One region of the Paraburkholderia sp. BL18I3N2 genome, then DNA from elsewhere that is predicted to be linked to it. Evidence: riboswitches for the same ligand, from Rfam matches in the RefSeq annotation. Region 1 holds a riboswitch; the other holds the start of a gene.
The links. A riboswitch is a leader RNA that binds a small molecule or an ion and turns the genes downstream of it on or off. The one in region 1 is predicted to bind glycine.
Positions count from the first base shown of each region.

Region 2: linked by a shared signal. The riboswitch ahead of B0G75_RS35105 (D-amino acid dehydrogenase) and the one ahead of gcvT (glycine cleavage system aminomethyltransferase GcvT) in region 1 are both predicted to bind glycine.

Region 1 is NZ_PVNC01000002.1:620,643-624,023, forward strand. Features, by position in the region: gene gcvH (glycine cleavage system protein GcvH) at 1-215, opposite strand, end outside; gene gcvT (glycine cleavage system aminomethyltransferase GcvT) at 279-1,397, opposite strand; glycine riboswitch at 1,478-1,632, opposite strand; glycine riboswitch at 1,666-1,767, opposite strand; gene B0G75_RS08695 (hypothetical protein) at 1,922-2,272, opposite strand; gene B0G75_RS08700 (oxidoreductase) at 2,472-3,381, opposite strand, start outside.
Region 2 is NZ_PVNC01000023.1:75,121-78,501, forward strand. Features, by position in the region: partial or broken gene B0G75_RS35095 (IS6 family transposase) at 1-572, shown strand, start outside; gene B0G75_RS35100 (SDR family NAD(P)-dependent oxidoreductase) at 594-887, shown strand; gene B0G75_RS40910 (hypothetical protein) at 1,188-1,352, shown strand; glycine riboswitch at 1,665-1,755, shown strand; glycine riboswitch at 1,758-1,855, shown strand; gene B0G75_RS35105 (D-amino acid dehydrogenase) at 1,853-3,196, shown strand; gene B0G75_RS35110 (gamma-glutamyltransferase family protein) at 3,239-3,381, opposite strand, start outside.

The sequences.
Region 1 (3,381 bases):
GGCGCGTAGATATCGGAAGCGGCCTTCACCGATTCGATGACGGCGACGGTGTCGCCCGCGGTAACGGTCTTGCCCAGTTCCTGGACTTCGAAGAAGACGATATCGCCGAGCGCTTCCTGGGCGTGGTCGGTGATGCCGACCGTCAGCGTGCCGTCCGCCTCGGTGCGGACCCACTCGTGCGATTCGGTGTATTTCAGATCGGCCGGGATGCTCATCGGATGCTCCTATGCGGTGTGATTCGGTTGTAACTTGGGAAGTAGACGCACGCGCAGGTTTGCTTAAACCGCGAGCACTTTGCCATTGCGCACGAACGGCAGTTTTACCACGCTTGCGGGGACGTTTTTGTCACGAATCTGAACGTGTACTGTGTCGCCCGGCTGCACGCCTTTCGGCACACGCGCGAAGGCGATCGATTCCTGCATGGTCGGGGAAAACGTACCGCTGGTGATTTCGCCTTCGCCCTGCGGCGTGACGACTTTCTGATGAGCACGCAGCACGCCCGCCGCCTTGCCGTTTTCCTTCAGCAGGATCAAACCGACGAACGCAGCCTGCGAGCCGTCCGCTTCCAGCTTGCCCTTGCCGACGAAGTCGCGCGGCGAGGTGAGGTCGACGGTCCAGGCGAGCCCGGCGTCGAGCGGCGAGACGTCGTCGTCCATGTCCTGGCCGTACAGGTTCATGCCGGCTTCGAGCCGCAGCGTGTCGCGCGCGCCGAGACCAGCCGGGCGCACGCCTTGAGCTTGCAATGCATTCCACAGCGCTTCGACGTGATCTGCGGGGACGATGATTTCGAAGCCGTCTTCGCCGGTGTAGCCGGTGCGAGCGACGGTCAATTCGCCGAACGGCGTGTCTTCGATACGTGCGGCGTTGAAGGGCTTCAGCGCTTCAGTGGCGGCGCGTGCGGCCGGCACGGTTTGCCAGACCTTTTCGCGCGCATTCGGACCTTGTACAGCGACGATCGCATAGTCGCGGCGCGGCGTGATGGTCAGGCCAAAGCTGCCTTCGGCGTTGAGCTGGCCGAACCAGGCGATATCTTTATCAGCGGTGCCGGCGTTGACGACCACGCGGAAGTGGTCTTCGCCGAAGTAATAGACGATCAGATCGTCGATCACGCCGCCATTCGGATTCAGCAGACAGGAATACAGTGCGCGGCCGGGCGTTTGCAGCTTGGCGACGTTGTTCGCCAGCGCGTATTCGAAGAAAGCGCGCACGCGCTCGCCGGTGAAATCGACGACGCACATGTGCGAGACGTCGAACATGCCGGCGTCGGTGCGCACGGCGCGGTGTTCGTCGATCTGCGAGCCGTAATTGACGGGCATGTCCCAGCCGCCGAAATCGACCATGCGGGCATTGAGCGCACGATGGGTGGCGTTGAGCGGGGTGTGTTTGAGTTCGGTCATGGGGCCTCGGGCGTCTCGCGAAACAAAAAAGGCCATGCGGCGCTACGCCTCGCGGCCTTTCGGCTGCGAGCGATGCGTTGCATGGCCCCTCTGTCCTCGATACCTGAGAGATTGCGTTGCCGTGGTCACGTTGACGTGCCGCGGTGAAACGCGCGCCCCTTCGGTGGGCAGCTTGCCAGATCCGCTCGATTAAAAACGACGCAGACGGCTACTGCCGCTCTCCAGAGTGCGAAAAACCTGTGCCTCGATGTTGCCTGGACGCGGGTTTTTCGACGCGGTCGGTCCTTTTGCCTGAGAGTTTGCGGGTGTGCCCCTTCGGCGGCGCGGCCTGCGGTTTTCTGCGGCCAGCACGCTCTCCCGACGCGTGCGGCGAATGTACGCGAGGGCCGGGGGCTTGTCAAATAAAGGCCCGTGAGCGGCGCGGCGGTTGACTTGGCGCCTTTGCAGCTGTCAAAAAAAGCGCGGGACGTGATGCCCGCGCTCGTACTGTTTCGGTGTGGAATCTGAAATTGATTCTGGCGCGATTATTCGCCGATAGCGTGTGCCGCGTTGTCCAGTTCCTGGTTCAGCACGCGCTGTTCGTCGCCGGACAGGCCGCCGCCATGCTGCGCGGCCATGTCGTGCGCTTCCTGACGGATCACGTCGAGACGATGGTGCAGCGCGCCGCCTTGGGGCGGCGGGTAATAACCCTGATTCACGCGGTTGTCGATCCGGCGGCTGAGATTGTCGATGCGGCCGTCGACCTGACGCAGGCGCTGATCCGCGATCTGTTGCGGGTTGGGACGAGGCGCCGGCTGGGATTGAGGCGCCACCACACAGGCGGCGAGGGAACTGAGCAAGGCACACGCGGCGAGCGCACGGATAGTACGGGGCATGGACACTCCGGAAGTCATTGTCGTTTTGTGGTGCTACCCCGGTAGCAACGGATGACCACCGGGCCGCGCTGACCGGCGGCGCGGCCTGATTTGTAACGTTATATTCCTTTCGCGCTTGTCAGCGTTCTCTGGCCCGCACCGCGTGCACGGCGAGTGCAGTTTTAGGTATACAAGTCGTTTCGACGCGCAGGCCAAACCGTCAACGAATCCGATCGAACGGCAGCCGGACGCCTTCTTCCGAGCTTCGGGTGGCAAGCTCGATAACCGTCATTACGTCGACGGCGTCCTGTGCGCTCACTGGGAATTTGACGCCGTTCTGGATCGCGTCGGCCACCGCAATATAAAACCCGGTGTACTCACCATTGCGCGTCGGCAACTCGCGCTCGACTTCCTGATCGCCTTCCAGCACGCGCAGCACACCTGCGGCATTGCCCGCGCCGAAGCCGTCGTCGCCCGGACGCAGGCCCGCCTTCAATTGATCTTCCTGCGTGTCGAGCCCGTATTTCATATAACTGCCGCGCGTGCCGTGGATGGTGAAGCGCGGCGCGACCAGCGCCGTCAACGCGCTGGCGTGCAGCACCACTTCGAATTCGCCGTAGCCGAGCTGGATGTGCACGTAGTCGGGCGCGCCGGCGTCGTCGCGATGGGTGCGCACCGTTGCCGACACGGTTTGCGGCGTGCCGAACAGCGCCAGCGCCTGGTCGATCAGATGCGGTCCGAGATCCAGCAGCAAGCCGCCGCCTCGCGACGCTTCCTCGCGCCAGCGCTGCCGCACCTCCGGCCGGAAACGGTCGAAGTGCGATTCGTATTGCGTGATTCGTCCCAATTCGCCGCTCGCGAGCAGATCGCGCACGGTCAGAAAATCACCGTCCCAGCGGCGGTTGTGAAACGGCATGAAAAGCTTGCTGCGGGCGAGCGCGATGTTGGCCAGCGTGTGTGCGTCGGCGGCGTTCAGCGTGACCGGTTTGTCGACCACCACATGCTTGCCCGCTTCCAGCGTGCGGCGCGCCAGGTCGAAGTGCGTGTCGTTCGGCGTGGCGATCACGATGCAGTCGAGTTCATCCAGCGCCAGCAGTGCGTCGAGGTCGGCCACCACCTTCGTGTGCGGA
Region 2 (3,381 bases), on a different contig from region 1:
GGACAAGTTCGGCCCGTGCTTCGCTCGTCAGGCCAAGGCCGCCCGTCGCAAGCCTGGTTCAACGTGGCACCTCGACGAAATGTTCGTGACACTGCGTGGCGAGCCGTATGTGCTGTGGCGTGCAGTCGACGAGCACGGCATTGAACTCGACATCCTGCTGCAGAAACGACGCGACAAGGCTGCGGCGAAACGCTCTTTCAAACGCCTGCTGGCAGGCTGTCCCGCGCTACCGAAGAAGATCGTCACCGACCAGCTACGCAGTTACCCAGCCGCAAAAACCGAGCTCCCGGAGCTCGCTAACGTGAAGCACGTATTCGTCAAGGCCTGCGCGCGTGAACAACAGGGCCGAAAACAGCCATCAGCCTACGCGCGAACGCGAGCGCCGGATGCGAGGCTTTCGACTGCCCGGGCGCACGCAAGTTTTCCTGTCGTGCTTTGGTCCGATCCGGCAACACTTCGCGCTCAAGCGGCACCTGCTACGCGCATCGCTCTATCGGAAACAACTCGCCGCACGATTTGAAGCATGGCGATTTTTCACCGGCGTTACCCAAGATCCGTCCGCCGTTTTCTGACACACGGCTGTCTTCGCCCATATCTCGTCACAGGGTCGGCAACGTGACAGAGCCCTTGGGAACGAGGCACTCGTGGTTTCGAGCGACGCGCGATCATTGACCGACATCGACGCGCTCGCCGCTCAGGTAAAAGCCGAGTTCAAAACCATCGACCTGCTTTTCGTCAACGCCGGGTTTAGCATTCCGACGCCCATCGCGAACGTGACAGAGGCCATTTACGACGAGATGTTCAGGCGTGGCCGTGGACGCTGTTCTGAGTCGGCTCTATTACGACGTCGTGCCTCTTGTGCCTCGCGAAGAACGGAAGACCGGTGAATTCATCACCCTCGACAACGCCGCTGTGTGCCGTCTTGTTGATGACGAGTTGAGGAAGATTGCCGGGTTATCGTTTGAGAGAATCAGTACCGAGCCGCAACGGGCGCTTCTTGATAATCCAAGGGTCAGTCTCACTGACTCGAATTCAATCTCACGCCCCCCGGCAAGGCTGGGAGCGTCATCTCAGCGGTGTACAAGACTCCGACTAGCGTTGAGCTGAATTTCTTGCGCGCATCGAGAGACCTGACGACGTATGCCCGGGTGAACCGGCTTCAGGACTGAGGCCTGGGGCTTTTTGTCATGACGCCGGCAACCGACGGCATGCCCGCGCTCGACCGCGAGAAGATTGAAAATATCCTTGGCGAGCAAAGCTGGAGCCTTGAGCAACAGGGCTTCCTAGTATCAGCTCATGATGACCCGGGCCCGCTGGCACGCGACGTTTATGAGTGGTCGGCGGTCGGTTGAGAAGGCTCTCGCAGTGAGCGCGCTGAATATATGCCGACAATCTCACGGGGAGGGTCCAAGAAGTGACTTCAATGTTGTAACGCATGCCGAGCGCCCGCCGCCATTCATCGAACGCGCTACTTGCGAAAACGCGTGCGTCGCATCTCGATGTGTTCTCTTAACTGCGGCTGCGCTTCATGCAGCTCTTAAAGCCCACGTCGAAGATCTCCTGCTCGGGAGAGTCGTGTCTGTCCGCGTGGAACCTCGGGGAGCAGGATGAAAGAAAGAAGGGCTTGCCAGGCGCATTTAGGATGGGTATCGTCAAGGCGTTCGACAACGCGCCACGGAAGAGCTCGTCCCCCGCGACGACGCCGACGGAGCAACCGCCCCGGAAACTCTCAGGCAAAAGGACCGTGCGCGCCGGAACATCTGGAGAGCGGCGCCATGCGCGCCCACCGAAGGGGAGCTCCGGCCGGCAGCAATGCACGGCGTGCGGGCGAAACTCTCAGGTACATGGACAGATGGGGCATCGGTGCCGGCTATATACGGCCGGCGATGCTCAACGAAAACTGGACCATGTCATGTCACGAATCGCCATCATCGGCGCCGGGATCACCGGCGTCACGACCGCTTACGCGCTCGCGCAGCGCGGCCTGCGCGTCACCGTGCTCGAACGTCATCGTTATGCGGCGATGGAAACCTCCTTCGCCAACGGCGGGCAGCTCTCGGCCAGCAATGCGGAAGTCTGGAACAGCCGCGCAACCGTGCTGAAGGGCCTCAAGTGGATGTTCACGCGCGACGCGCCCTTGCTGATGAACCCGCGCCCCGGCTGGCACAAGTACAGCTGGATGGGCGAGTTCCTGCGGCAGGTTCCGAACTATCGTGCCAACACGGCCGAGACCGTGCGCCTCGCGCTCGCCGCGCGCGAACATCTGTTCCGCATCGCGGACACGGAGCGCATCGACTTCGATCTGGAGCGGCGCGGCATCCTGCATTTTTACGCGACACGCAAGGAGTTCGAGGCCGCGTCGAAGGTCAACGAGATTCTCAACGGCGCGGGCCTGGCGCGCCATGCGGTCACCGCGCAGGAAATCGCGTCGATCGAGCCGGCGCTTAAGGGCAGTTTTCACGCGGGCTTCTTCACGCCCTCGGATTCGACCGGCGACATCCACAAGTTCACGCGCGGTCTCGCCGATGCCTGCGTGCGTCACGGCGTCGAATTCCGTTACGACACGTCGGTCAAATCGATCGATGATCAGGCGGGCCGCGTCGCGCTGACGGTCGAGCAGGCGGGCGAAGAACAGGTTCTTCAGTTCGACGGCATCGTGATCTGCGCGGGCGTCGGCAGCCGAGAGTTTGCCTCGATGGCCGGCGATCACGTCAACGTCTATCCCGTCAAAGGCTATTCGATCACCGTCTGTCTCGACGATGCGCGCAGCCGCGAGCACGCGCCGTGGGTCAGCCTGCTCGACGACCGCGCGAAGATCGTCACGAGCCGCCTCGGCGCGGATCGTTTCCGCGTCGCGGGCACGGCGGAACTGAACGGCTTCAACCGCGATATCCGCGCGGACCGCATCGCGCCGCTCGTCGAATGGACGCGGCGCTACTTTCCTGAAGTATCGACCGCGCGCGTGATCCCGTGGAGCGGCCTGCGCCCGATGTTGCCGAGCATGCTGCCGAAGGTCGGGCAGGGCAGGCGCCCCGGCGTGTTTTACAACACCGGGCACGGGCATCTCGGATGGACGCTTTCGGCGGCGACAGCGGAAATCGTCGCGGAAGCCGTGCTCGGGAAGTGGCCGGGGAAACCGGTTCAGGTCGCCGTTCCGCCTTCCGGAAGCATGGCGCGCGGCGAAGCGCTGCGCTGACCGCCGCGTTCCCGGCATGAAGCATCATGCGGGGAACGTCCGTCACCAGCCGATCGCCGCGCCGTCGCTGCGCGGATCGTGTCCTCCTTCGAAATATCCATTCGGATAACGGATGATCGCACCCGCATGGCCCATCGTTTCGTCGTAGGGCAGCAGCACATCGACTTCATGGCCGAGGCTGCGAA